3 regions of the Planococcus versutus genome follow, and region 1 is predicted to be linked to each of the others. Evidence: a T-box and tRNA genes for the amino acid it is inferred to sense, from the RefSeq annotation. Region 1 holds a T-box; the other regions hold tRNA genes.
What was found. The T-box of region 1 lies ahead of I858_RS06850 (valine--tRNA ligase). A T-box ahead of a tRNA ligase gene usually reads a tRNA of that ligase, here a tRNA-Val.
Positions count from the first base shown of each region.

Region 2: it has a tRNA-Val gene. The T-box ahead of I858_RS06850 (valine--tRNA ligase) is inferred to sense a tRNA for this amino acid. The anticodon was not compared.
Region 3: it has a tRNA-Val gene. The T-box ahead of I858_RS06850 (valine--tRNA ligase) is inferred to sense a tRNA for this amino acid. The anticodon was not compared.

Region 1 covers NZ_CP016540.2:1,348,082-1,352,413, reverse strand. Annotated here, with positions in the region: gene I858_RS06850 (valine--tRNA ligase) at 1-1,847, opposite strand, end outside; T-box leader at 1,898-2,119, opposite strand; gene hemL (glutamate-1-semialdehyde 2,1-aminomutase) at 2,536-3,822, opposite strand; gene hemB (porphobilinogen synthase) at 3,819-4,332, opposite strand, start outside.
Region 2 covers NZ_CP016540.2:1,150,741-1,155,072, reverse strand. Annotated here, with positions in the region: gene I858_RS05895 (DMT family transporter) at 1-26, shown strand, start outside; tRNA gene I858_RS05890 (tRNA-Glu) at 39-110, opposite strand; tRNA gene I858_RS05885 (tRNA-Ser) at 117-207, opposite strand; tRNA gene I858_RS05880 (tRNA-Asn) at 212-286, opposite strand; tRNA gene I858_RS05875 (tRNA-Ile) at 288-364, opposite strand; tRNA gene I858_RS05870 (tRNA-Gly) at 377-449, opposite strand; tRNA gene I858_RS05865 (tRNA-Phe) at 456-531, opposite strand; tRNA gene I858_RS05860 (tRNA-Asp) at 549-624, opposite strand; tRNA gene I858_RS05855 (tRNA-Met) at 628-704, opposite strand; tRNA gene I858_RS05850 (tRNA-Ser) at 751-843, opposite strand; tRNA gene I858_RS05845 (tRNA-Ile) at 859-935, opposite strand; tRNA gene I858_RS05840 (tRNA-Met) at 944-1,017, opposite strand; tRNA gene I858_RS05835 (tRNA-Ala) at 1,039-1,114, opposite strand; tRNA gene I858_RS05830 (tRNA-Pro) at 1,121-1,197, opposite strand; tRNA gene I858_RS05825 (tRNA-Arg) at 1,225-1,301, opposite strand; tRNA gene I858_RS05820 (tRNA-Leu) at 1,333-1,421, opposite strand; tRNA gene I858_RS05815 (tRNA-Gly) at 1,446-1,520, opposite strand; tRNA gene I858_RS05810 (tRNA-Leu) at 1,526-1,610, opposite strand; tRNA gene I858_RS05805 (tRNA-Lys) at 1,632-1,707, opposite strand; tRNA gene I858_RS05800 (tRNA-Thr) at 1,719-1,794, opposite strand; tRNA gene I858_RS05795 (tRNA-Val) at 1,802-1,877, opposite strand; rRNA gene rrf (5S ribosomal RNA) at 1,888-2,003, opposite strand; rRNA gene I858_RS05785 (23S ribosomal RNA) at 2,142-4,332, opposite strand, start outside.
Region 3 covers NZ_CP016540.2:970,189-974,520, reverse strand. Annotated here, with positions in the region: gene I858_RS04905 (inorganic phosphate transporter) at 1-431, opposite strand, end outside; gene I858_RS04900 (DUF47 domain-containing protein) at 447-1,064, opposite strand; tRNA gene I858_RS04895 (tRNA-Leu) at 1,282-1,365, opposite strand; tRNA gene I858_RS04890 (tRNA-Cys) at 1,375-1,448, opposite strand; tRNA gene I858_RS04885 (tRNA-Gly) at 1,456-1,530, opposite strand; tRNA gene I858_RS04880 (tRNA-Gln) at 1,538-1,609, opposite strand; tRNA gene I858_RS04875 (tRNA-His) at 1,621-1,696, opposite strand; tRNA gene I858_RS04870 (tRNA-His) at 1,738-1,812, opposite strand; tRNA gene I858_RS04865 (tRNA-Trp) at 1,832-1,905, opposite strand; tRNA gene I858_RS04860 (tRNA-Tyr) at 1,911-1,993, opposite strand; tRNA gene I858_RS04855 (tRNA-Thr) at 2,000-2,075, opposite strand; tRNA gene I858_RS04850 (tRNA-Phe) at 2,094-2,169, opposite strand; tRNA gene I858_RS04845 (tRNA-Asp) at 2,187-2,262, opposite strand; tRNA gene I858_RS04840 (tRNA-Met) at 2,266-2,342, opposite strand; tRNA gene I858_RS04835 (tRNA-Val) at 2,387-2,462, opposite strand; tRNA gene I858_RS04830 (tRNA-Glu) at 2,470-2,544, opposite strand; tRNA gene I858_RS04825 (tRNA-Ser) at 2,567-2,656, opposite strand; tRNA gene I858_RS04820 (tRNA-Asn) at 2,661-2,735, opposite strand; rRNA gene rrf (5S ribosomal RNA) at 2,747-2,862, opposite strand; rRNA gene I858_RS04810 (23S ribosomal RNA) at 3,004-4,332, opposite strand, start outside.

The sequences.
Region 1 (4,332 bases):
TCAATGGTTTCATTTAACCGTGTTAAAATCCATGAATCGGCCACTGACTTTTTGCCCGATAAGTCGATTTGGTCGTACGTCATGCCTTCCATGTTCATCAACGCAAAACGTGATGCGTTCCAGATTTTGTTGGCAAAGTTCCATACTGACTCTACTTTGTCATTTGAATAACGAAGATCTTGTCCTGGAGACGATGCTGTTGCTAGGAAGTAACGCAGCGAATCTGCTCCGTACTGTGAAATCACATCCATTGGATCGACACCGTTACCTAGTGACTTCGACATTTTGCGTCCTTCAGCATCGCGAACCAGTCCGTGAATCAAGACGTCTTTAAACGGTTTTTCACCCGTAAATTCGAGTGCTTGGAAAATCATACGCGATACCCAAAAGTTAATAATGTCATAGCCTGTCACTAATGCATCGGTTGGGTAGTAACGGCTAAGATCTTCGTTTTCTTCTGGCCAGCCAAGTGTTGAAAACGGCCACAAAGCAGATGAGAACCATGTGTCTAATACATCTTCGTCTTGCGTCCAGTTTTCAGCGTCAGCCGGTGCTTCATGACCTACATAAATTTCATTGGTTTCGTTATGGTACCAAGCTGGAATTTGATGTCCCCACCAAAGTTGACGAGAAATACACCAATCGCGAATATTTTCCATCCAGTGCAAATACGTTTTTTCAAAGCGATCTGGCACAAAATGAACGCCGTCGCCATTTTTTTGTGCTTCTACAGATGCTGCTGCAAGAGGTTGCATATCTACAAACCATTGTGTTGAGAGATAAGGTTCCACCACAGCACCGCTTCGCTCAGAGTGACCCACAGAGTGCATATGCTCTTCGATTTCAAACAACACATCCATGTCTTGTAAGTCTTTAACGATTTGCTTGCGACATTCAAAACGGTCAAGTCCTTCGTATTTCCCGGCGTTTTCGTTCATTGAACCATCTTCGTGCATTACGAGTACACGTTCTAAATTGTGTCGGTTGCCAATTTCAAAGTCATTCGGATCATGAGCTGGTGTGATTTTGACAGCACCACTGCCGAATTCTCTATCTACGTAATCGTCCGCTACAATTTCAATTTCGCGACCAATGATTGGCAAGATTACTTTTTTACCGATTAAATGCTGGTAACGTTCGTCTTTCGGGTGAACAGCCACAGCTGTATCGCCAAGCATTGTTTCGGGACGAGTTGTCGCAATTTCAATATGCCCACTGCCATCTGCAAGTGGATAACGCATATGATAAAACGCGCCTTTAACGTCTTTGTGAATTACTTCAATATCTGAAATGGCTGTTTTGGTATTCGGATCCCAGTTGATGATGTACTTGCCGCGGTAAATAAGTTTTTTCTCGTATAGTTTTACGAATACTTCACGTACTGCCTTTGACAAACCATCGTCCAACGTAAAACGCTCACGTGAATAATCAAGACCTAAGCCTAATTTCGCCCATTGCTCACGAATGTGACCTGCGTATTGATCTTTCCATTTCCACGATTCTTGAAGAAACGCTTCACGACCCAAGTCGTAGCGTGAACGGCCTTCTTCTTTCAGCTTGCCTTCCACTTTTGCTTGCGTTGCAATTCCGGCATGGTCCATTCCTGGAAGCCATAACGCATCAAAGCCTTGCATGCGTTTCATGCGTGTTAAAATGTCTTGCAAGGTTGTGTCCCACGCGTGCCCTAAGTGCAACCTGCCGGTAACGTTTGGTGGAGGAATCACAATAGTATAAGGTGTTTTGCCGCTTTCTGGTTTGGCTTCAAAGAATTTTTGTTCGACCCACCAATCGTAACGGCCTTTTTCAATCGATTGCGGATCGTACTTTGTGGACATTTGTTCAGTCATGGAAATTCCTCCTTTAATTTCTCGTAGAACGCAAAAAACTCCCGTCGTCTGTAAAGGACGAAGGAGTTTTTCGCGGTACCACCTTTATACACAGGTCTATGTGCAGACCCGGCTCTCAAGTTTCATAACGGATGTTCAGTCCGGTTCCCGCTACTCGTTTCACGGCAACTGCTCCGAGGTGACATTCAACTGGACGCACATAAAGACCTCTCACCCAATGGTCTTCTCTCTGAAATGTACGCACAATTTACTATCCTCATCAACGCATAAAATATCTAATTACTCTTATTGTACTCAATATCTAGTTTTAGCGTCAAGTTTATTTTCTGGTTGTGATGGTTAGTGTGGCTTTCTTATGTCGCTCGGGTCGCTTTGGGCATGGCTCTCGCAATAAGACCGGAAGTACACCGGTCTTATTGCTTCGCCTAGCCCCTGGTCGCGCCTCGCTTAGAGAATAGCGATTTGCTTGATGGTTTGTGTTTATAGTTAGTGTGGCTTTCTCATGTCGCTCGGGTCGCTTTGGGTATGGCTTAGACAATAGAACATCTACTGGTAGCCTAGTGTTTATAGTTAGTGATGCTTCTCATGTCGTTCTTTAAATGATTAGAATATTAATTGGTAGTAATTTTTTTACATGAAAAAAAGCTGAGACACCTGAAATTTTCAGATGCTTCAGCTTTTGGCTTTGTTAACGTGCCAATTTAGCAAATACCGTGTGGAATGCTTCTACAGTTTTTGCGATGTGCTCTTCTGTATGAGCAGTTGATAAGAACATGCCTTCAAACTGAGATGGTGGCAAGTAAATGCCTTCTGCTGCCATTAAGCGATAGTAATCTGCGAACAGCTCAAGGTCTGAAGTTTTGGCTGATTCGAAATCTACTACCTTTTCATTTGTAAAGAAAACACCGATCATTGAACCTGCACGGTTAACAGTATGCGGGATGTTGTATTTTATTGCAGCTTCACGGAAACCTTTTTCGAGTTGATCGCCGCGTTCAATAAATACATCGTAGCTTTCATTGGTTAAGCGAGACAACGTTTCAAAACCTGCGCGCATGGCAAGTGGATTCCCTGATAAAGTACCCGCTTGATATATTGAACCGCTCGGTGCAACTTGTTCCATAATTTCACGCTTGCCACCGAATGCACCGACTGGTAATCCCCCACCGATTACTTTGCCTAAACACGTCATATCCGGTGTTACACCATAATAGCCCTGTGCACAGTTATAGCCTACACGGAAACCGGTCATAACTTCATCAAAGATAAGAACCGTGCCGTTTTCATGCGTTAAATTGCGAAGCTCTGTTAAGAAACCGTCATTTGGTGGAACCACACCCATGTTTCCTGCAACGGGTTCTACAATAACTGCAGCTAGTTCATCACCAAACTCTTGGAACACCAATCGAACACTTTCAAGGTCATTGAAGGGAACAGTAATCGTGTTTTTAGCAATTGATGCTGGTACACCTGGTGAGTCTGGCAAGCCTAAAGTTGCAACGCCTGAACCCGCTTTGATCAACAAGCTGTCAGCATGGCCGTGGTAACAACCTTCAAACTTCAGGATTTTGTCTCGTCCTGTATAACCGCGTGCTACGCGTAATGCGCTCATCGTCGCTTCTGTTCCTGATGAAACCATGCGGACCATTTCAATTGATGGAACGCGTTCCATGACTAATTTCGCCATCGTGTTTTCAAGTTCAGTGGGTGCACCGAAAGATGTGCCTAGTGCCGCTGTTTCTTGAATCGCTTTTACAACATCTTCTTGTGCATGACCCAAAATAAGAGGGCCATAGGATAAGACATAATCAATATACGTATTGCCATCAACGTCTGTAAGGATTGCGCCACTTCCTGATTGCATAAAGATCGGATCCATATTAACTGATTTAAAAGCACGAACCGGGCTGTTAACGCCGCCTGGCATTAACGTTTTGGCTTCAGTAAATGCGGCTACTGATTTTTCGTATGTCATTTTTTCCCCTCCAACCAGCGTGCTGCGTCTTTCGCGTGATACGTCATGACGATATCCGCTCCTGCGCGTTTCATGCTCAATAATGTTTCTAACACAATTTTTTCTTCATTAATCCAGCCATTTGCTGCAGCTGCTTTGACCATGGCGTATTCACCTGATACGTTATAAGCAACAATTGGAATATCAAAATTATCACGTACTTCTCGAATAATGTCTAAGTAAGACAATGCCGGTTTTACAATCATGAAATCTGCGCCTTCTTGAATATCTGACGTTGCTTCACGTAAAGCTTCCATACGGTTTGCTGGGTCCATTTGGTAGGTTTTACGATCTCCAAATTGCGGTGTGCTATGAGCCGCTTCGCGGAAAGGTCCATAATAAGCAGATGAGTATTTTACGCCATACGACATAATCGGTGTGTTTTCAAAGCCTGCTTCGTCTAGTCCAGAACGAATCGCTGCGACAAATCCGTCCATCATATTTGATGGCGCAATAATATCTGCTCCCGCT
Region 2 (4,332 bases), 200 kb from region 1:
AAAGTGTTATGCAATTAAATGCATAACACTTTTTATAATGACCCCTACGGGATTCGAACCCGTGTTACCGCCGTGAAAGGGCGGTGTCTTAACCGCTTGACCAAGGGGCCAAATACTGGCGGAGAAGGAGGGATTTGAACCCTCGCGCCGGTTGCCCGACCTACACCCTTAGCAGGGGCGCCTCTTCAGCCACTTGAGTACTTCCCCAGTATGGCTCCGAAGGTAGGACTCGAACCTACGACCATCGCATTAACAGTGCGGTGCTCTACCACTGAGCTACTTCGGAATGGTGGGCCTAAATGGACTCGAACCATCGACCTCACGCTTATCAGGCGTGCGCTCTAACCAGCTGAGCTATAGGCCCATATGTATATAATGGAGCGGGTGGGGGGAATCGAACCCCATCATCAGCTTGGAAGGCTGAGGTTTTACCACTAAACTACACCCGCATAAAATGGTGGGTCAGGACGGAATCGAACCGCCGACACTTAGAGCTTCAATCTAATGCTCTACCGACTGAGCTACTGACCCACTTTATTTATTAAAAATGGCGGTCCCGACCGGGATCGAACCGGCGATCTCCTGCGTGACAGGCAGGCATGTTAACCGCTACACCACGGGACCAATTGGTTGCGGGGGCAGGATTTGAACCTGCGACCTTTGGGTTATGAGCCCAACGAGCTACCGAACTGCTCCACCCCGCGACAATATTATAATGTTAAAGAAAATCGTCCACACATTTTAAAAATATGGAGGAGGAAGAGGGATTCGAACCCCCGCGGGATTTGACTCCCCTGTCGGTTTTCAAGACCGATCCCTTCAGCCAAACTTGGGTATTCCTCCGAGATAAAATACATATGGTGGACCTTGCAGGACTCGAACCTGCGACCGGACGGTTATGAGCCGTCTGCTCTAACCAACTGAGCTAAAGGTCCTAAAAAAGTGGCGGCAGAGGGGATCGAACCCCCGACCTCACGGGTATGAACCGTACGCTCTAGCCAGCTGAGCTACGCCGCCGGGATCTTTACTGTAAAAAATTGGTGGAGCCTAGCGGGATCGAACCGCTGACCTCCTGCGTGCAAGGCAGGCGCTCTCCCAGCTGAGCTAAGGCCCCATTGTTTGGTCGGGAAGACAGGATTCGAACCTGCGACCCCTTGGTCCCAAACCAAGTGCTCTACCAAGCTGAGCTACTTCCCGAACTTGAGATGCTGGATGTAAAAATTATGGTGCGCCCGAGAGGACTCGAACCTCTAACCGCTTGATTCGTAGTCAAGTACTCTATCCAATTGAGCTACGGGCGCATATGATGCTATTCACTGTTTTGTGAAAAGATGGTGCCGAGGACCGGAATCGAACCGGTACGGTAGTCACCTACCGCAGGATTTTAAGTCCTGTGCGTCTGCCAGTTCCGCCACCCCGGCTTAGGGTCGATAAAGATTAAAAATTGGAGCGGAAGACGAGGTTCGAACTCGCGACCTCCACCTTGGCAAGGTGGCGTTCTACCACTGAACTACTTCCGCAAAAATGGTGCGGGTGAAGGGAGTCGAACCCCCACGCCCGAAGGCGCTAGATCCTAAGTCTAGTGCGTCTGCCAGTTCCGCCACACCCGCGTGGCAATTATTAAATTAAAATGGTGAGCCATGAAGGATTCGAACCTTCGACCCTCTGATTAAAAGTCAGATGCTCTACCAGCTGAGCTAATGGCTCATTTACATGAGTGGTGCCGGAGAAAGGAGTCGAACCCTCGACCTACTGATTACAAGTCAGTTGCTCTACCAACTGAGCTACTCCGGCAAAAAAATGGTGGAGGATGACGGGATCGAACCGCCGACCCTCTGCTTGTAAGGCAGATGCTCTCCCAGCTGAGCTAATCCTCCAATATGTATTGCCCAGCGACGTCCTACTCTCACAGGGGGAAACCCCCAACTACCATCGGCGCAAAAGAGCTTAACTGCCGTGTTCGAGATGGGAACGGGTGTGGCCTCTTTGCCATCATCACTGGACTATTTTTTTGAAAGACAAGGTTTAGTATACCAGTACTCCTGGTATTTTCAAGCTTTTTTTCAAAAACTTGTACTTATTCTTTCAAAACTGGATAAACGACAGGTGAAACAAATCGTGCATGATTCGCGTACAGTTTGTTGGTTAAGTCCTCGATCGATTAGTATTCGTCAGCTGCACGTGTCGCCACGCTTCCACCTCGAACCTATCTACCTCATCGTCTTTGAGGGATCTTACTTGCTTGCGCAATGGGAAATCTCATCTTGAGGGGGGCTTCGTGCTTAGATGCTTTCAGCACTTATCCCGGCCACACATAGCTACCCAGCGATGCCCTTGGCAGAACAACTGGTACACCAGCGGTGTGTCCATCCCGGTCCTCTCGTACTAAGGACAGCTCCTCTCAAATTTCCTGCGCCCGCGACGGATAGGGACCGAACTGTCTCACGACGTTCTGAACCCAGCTCGCGTACCGCTTTAATGGGCGAACAGCCCAACCCTTGGGACCGACTACAGCCCCAGGATGCGATGAGCCGACATCGAGGTGCCAAACCTCCCCGTCGATGTGGACTCTTGGGGGAGATAAGCCTGTTATCCCCGGGGTAGCTTTTATCCGTTGAGCGATGGCCCTTCCATGCGGAACCACCGGATCACTAAGCCCGTCTTTCGACCCTGCTCGACATGTACGTCTCGCAGTCAAGCTCCCTTCTGCCTTTACACTCTGCGAATGATTTCCAACCATTCTGAGGGAACCTTTGGGCGCCTCCGTTACTCTTTAGGAGGCGACCGCCCCAGTCAAACTGCCCGCCTGACACTGTCTCCCAAGCCGATCAGGCTTGTGGGTTAGAATTTCAATACAACCAGGGTAGTATCCCACTGACGCCTCCGCCGAAGCTGGCGCTCCGGAATCTAAGGCTCCTACCTATTCTGTACAAGTTGCACCAAAATTCAATATCAGGCTACAGTAAAGCTCCACGGGGTCTTTCCGTCCTGTCGCGGGTAACCTGCATCTTCACAGGTACTATAATTTCACCGAGTCTCTCGTTGAGACAGTGCCCAGATCGTTACGCCTTTCGTGCGGGTCGGAACTTACCCGACAAGGAATTTCGCTACCTTAGGACCGTTATAGTTACGGCCGCCGTTTACTGGGGCTTCAATTCGCACCTTCGCTTGCGCTAAGCACTCCTCTTAACCTTCCAGCACCGGGCAGGCGTCAGCCCCTATACGTCACCTTACGGTTTTGCAGAGACCTGTGTTTTTGCTAAACAGTCGCCTGGGCCTATTCACTGCGGCTCTCTCGGGCTATTCACCCTACCAGAGCACCCCTTCTCCCGAAGTTACGGGGTCATTTTGCCGAGTTCCTTAACGAGAGTTCACTCGCTCACCTTAGAATTCTCTTCTCGCCTACCTGTGTCGGTTTGCGGTACGGGCACCTCCCGCCTCGCTAGAGGCTTTTCTTGGCAGTGTGAAATCAGGGACTCTGAGGTAAACCTCTTGCCATCACAGCTCAACGTATCAGGAATGGGATTTGCCTCATTCCACGCCTCACTGCTTGGACGTGCACAACCAACGGCACGCTCTCCTTATCCTTCTGCGTCCCCCCATTGCTCAAACGGCGGGGAGGTGGTACAGGAATATCAACCTGTTGTCCATCGTCTACGCCTATCGGCCTCGACTTAGGTCCCGACTAACCCTGAGCGGACGAGCCTTCCTCAGGAAACCTTAGGCATTCGGTGGACGGGATTCTCACCCGTCTTTCGTTACTCATACCGGCATTCTCACTTCTAAGCGCTCCACCAGTCCTTCCGGTCTGACTTCAACGCCCTTAGAACGCTCTCCTACCACGGATCTCCGAAGAGATCCATCCACAGCTTCGGTAATCCGTTTAGCCCCGGTACATTTTCGGCGCAGTGTCACTCGACCAGTGAGCTATTACGCACTCTTTAAATGATGGCTGCTTCTAAGCCAACATCCTGGTTGTCTAAGCAACGCCACATCCTTTTCCACTTAACGGATATTTGGGGACCTTAGCTGGTGGTCTGGGCTGTTTCCCTCTTGACTACGGATCTTATCACTCGCAGTCTGACTCCCAAGCATAAATCACTGGCATTCGGAGTTTGTCTGAATTCGGTAACCCGGGATGGGCCCCTAGTCCAAACAGTGCTCTACCTCCAGGATTCTCTATCTTGAGGCTAGCCCTAAAGCTATTTCGGAGAGAACCAGCTATCTCCAGGTTCGATTGGAATTTCTCCGCTACCCACACCTCATCCCCGCACTTTTCAACGTGCGTGGGTTCGGGCCTCCAGTAAGTGTTACCTTACCTTCACCCTGGAC
Region 3 (4,332 bases), 380 kb from region 1:
GGTGAAAAAATCAACGCCTGCAATATTGCTAGAAAGCCACTGTAGTTAAGAGCAGCAAATCCAGCACTTGCTATGGCAGCACCTGCAATAGACCCAATTAATGCGTGCGAAGAACTACTAGGAATGCCATAATACCACGTCAACAAGTTCCAAGTGATAGCAGCAAATAAGGCAGCAAGTATAACCACAGAGCCATCACTAAGCAGAAAAGGGTCTACAATGTCTTTAGTGATTGTTTTGGCAACTCCTGTGAAAGCCATAGCGCCAACAAAGTTCATAATAGCGGCTAGAAGAATGGCCCGTCTCGGAGTTAGTGCTTTTGTAGAGACGGCAGTAGCTATAGAGTTTGCCGTATCATGAAATCCATTGATAAAATCAAAAATAATCGCAAAGATGACGATCAATACCGTTAACAGCAATACCATATCCATAAGTCTCTTTGCTCCTTAAGCGTTTTTCATGATGATTGATTCGAATGTATTTGCTACTTTCTGACAGTGATCAGCGATTTCTTCTAACTCTGCATAAATATCTTTATATTGAATAATTCGAATCGGATCTTTTTCTGTGTGAAACAAATTTTTAATTGATCGGCGCAAGATTGCATCACATTGAGATTCGTACTCTTTTATTTTAATGGCATGTTCTCTCATTTGAGGCAGCTTTTTAGAAACCATAAGTTCTACGCCAACTTCAATTTCTAAAGTACTTAATTGAATAGCTTCTACAAATTCAAGCATGTATTCATCTGCTGTTACAATTGAATACATTTCAAATAATGCAGCTGTATTTTCTAATCCATCTAAAACGTCGTCCATGCTCATGGCCAGAGCTAAGATATCTTCACGTTCAATTGGTGTAATAAAAGCGTTATTCAAATCTTGAATAATCGAATGCACGTAAGAATCACCTTTTGTTTCGAAATCCTTCATGGTATTGGAGAAAACGATTAAATCATTTGTATTTTCCAATTTAAAATCCGCAAAATAAGTAGCGCTCTCTTTTAAATTCAACGCAATATCACTCAACTGTAAAGCGAACTTATCCTTCTTTTTGAACGCCATTTTCTTTGCCTCCTATTTTCGTAAAATAATTTCTTGGCTAAATTATAATAGCTTATTTTACACAATAATAATACTAGCTTTATACTGAATTTACAAAGCCTTAATAAAACTGAATATTCCATTCGGGTTTATTACATCCTAATAAGCAAAACAAAAACCCCTTATCTATGAGTACTCATAGATAAGGGGTTTGAAAGGACAGGCAGGTCCTTTATGATACCGGCGGTCGGGGTCGAACCGACACTCCCGTGAAGGAACGGGATTTTGAGTCCCGCGCGTCTGCCAATTCCGCCACGCCGGCAAATTATTATGGAGGCGGCAACCGGACTCGAACCGGTGATAAGGGTGTTGCAGACCCATGCCTTACCGCTTGGCTATGCCGCCAAAATAGTGGAGCGGAAGACGAGGTTCGAACTCGCGACCTCCACCTTGGCAAGGTGGCGTTCTACCACTGAACTACTTCCGCAATAAAGCTGGGGTACCTGGATTCGAACCAGGGCATGACGGGATCAAAACCCGTTGCCTTACCGCTTGGCTATACCCCACTAATAAAAGATGGGGCGGACGAGGGGAATTGAACCCCCGAGTGCCGGAATCACAATCCGGTGCGTTAACCACTTCGCCACGACCGCCACTTTACTATTTTATAAGTTCACTTAATGAAATGAAAACTTGGGGCGGACGAGGGGAATTGAACCCCGAGTGCCGGAATCACAATCCGGTGCGTTAACCACTTCGCCACGACCGCCATCATAAAATTTTAAAATTGGCAGGGGCAGTAGGAATCGAACCCACATCGGAGGTGTTGGAGACCTCTGTTCTACCGTTAAACTATGCCCCTAAAACTGGTGGTGGGGGCAGATTCGAACTGCCGAACCCGAAGGAGCGGATTTACAGTCCGCCGCGTTTAGCCACTTCGCTACCCCACCTAAGAATGGTGCCGGAGAAAGGACTTGAACCCTCAACCTACTGATTACAAGTCAGTTGCTCTACCAGTTGAGCTACTCCGGCATGGAGAAATTAAAAAAATGGTGGGTCAGGACGGAATCGAACCGCCGACACTTAGAGCTTCAATCTAATGCTCTACCGACTGAGCTACTGACCCACTTTATTTATTAAAAATGGCGGTCCCGACCGGGATCGAACCGGCGATCTCCTGCGTGACAGGCAGGCATGTTAACCGCTACACCACGGGACCAATTGGTTGCGGGGGCAGGATTTGAACCTGCGACCTTTGGGTTATGAGCCCAACGAGCTACCGAACTGCTCCACCCCGCGATAATACTACTTTTCAAAAAACACTTATGTGATTTCTAAGAAAATGGTGGAGGATGACGGGATCGAACCGCCGACCCTCTGCTTGTAAGGCAGATGCTCTCCCAGCTGAGCTAATCCTCCATGAAATTGGTGACCCCTACGGGATTCGAACCCGTGTTACCGCCGTGAAAGGGCGGTGTCTTAACCGCTTGACCAAGGGGCCGTGCTTTTTTAAACAGAACTTCTGGCGGAGAGCAAGGGATTCGAACCCTTGAGACGGTTGCCCGCCTACATGATTTCCAATCATGCTCCTTCGGCCACTCGGACAGCTCTCCATATTGGCTCCGAAGGTAGGACTCGAACCTACGACCATCGCATTAACAGTGCGGTGCTCTACCACTGAGCTACTTCGGAATATTTTTTCAGACTGGCAACGTCCTACTCTCACAGGGGGAAACCCCCAACTACCATCGGCGCAAAAGAGCTTAACTGCCGTGTTCGAGATGGGAACGGGTGTGGCCTCTTTGCCATCATTACCAGACTGATTTTATTTTGAAAGACAAGATTTATTATACCAGTACTCCCGGTATTTTCAAGCTTTTTTTCAAAAACTTGCACTTATTCTTTCAAAACTGGATAAACGACAGGTGAAACAAATCGTGCATGATTCGCGTACAGTTTGTTGGTTAAGTCCTCGATCGATTAGTATTCGTCAGCTGCACGTGTCGCCACGCTTCCACCTCGAACCTATCTACCTCATCGTCTTTGAGGGATCTTACTTGCTTGCGCAATGGGAAATCTCATCTTGAGGGGGGCTTCGTGCTTAGATGCTTTCAGCACTTATCCCGGCCACACATAGCTACCCAGCGATGCCCTTGGCAGAACAACTGGTACACCAGCGGTGTGTCCATCCCGGTCCTCTCGTACTAAGGACAGCTCCTCTCAAATTTCCTGCGCCCGCGACGGATAGGGACCGAACTGTCTCACGACGTTCTGAACCCAGCTCGCGTACCGCTTTAATGGGCGAACAGCCCAACCCTTGGGACCGACTACAGCCCCAGGATGCGATGAGCCGACATCGAGGTGCCAAACCTCCCCGTCGATGTGGACTCTTGGGGGAGATAAGCCTGTTATCCCCGGGGTAGCTTTTATCCGTTGAGCGATGGCCCTTCCATGCGGAACCACCGGATCACTAAGCCCGTCTTTCGACCCTGCTCGACCTGTACGTCTCGCAGTCAAGCTCCCTTCTGCCTTTACACTCTGCGAATGATTTCCAACCATTCTGAGGGAACCTTTGGGCGCCTCCGTTACTCTTTAGGAGGCGACCGCCCCAGTCAAACTGCCCGCCTGACACTGTCTCCCAAGCCGATCAGGCTTGTGGGTTAGAATTTCAATACAACCAGGGTAGTATCCCACTGACGCCTCCGCCGAAGCTGGCGCTCCGGAATCTAAGGCTCCTACCTATTCTGTACAAGTTGCACCAAAATTCAATATCAGGCTACAGTAAAGCTCCACGGGGTCTTTCCGTCCTGTCGCGGGTAACCTGCATCTTCACAGGTACTATAATTTCACCGAGTCTCTCGTTGAGACAGTGCCCAGATCGTTACGCCTTTCGTGCGGGTCGGAACTTACCCGACAAGGAATTTCGCTACCTTAGGACCGTTATAGTTACGGCCGCCGTTTACTGGGGCTTCAATTCGCACCTTCGCTTGCGCTAAGCACTCCTCTTAACCTTCCAGCACCGGGCAGGCGTCAGCCCCTATACGTCACCTTACGGTTTTGCAGAGACCTGTGTTTTTGCTAAACAGTCGCCTGGGCCTATTCACTGCGGCTCTCTCGGGCTATTCACCCTACCAGAGCACCCCTTCTCCCGAAGTTACGGGGTCATTTTGCCGAGTTCCTTAACGAGAGTTCACTCGCTCACCTTAGAATTCTCTTCTCGCCTACCTGTGTCGGTTTGCGGTACGGGCACCTCCCGCCTCGCTAGAGGCTTTTCTTGGCAGTGTGAAAT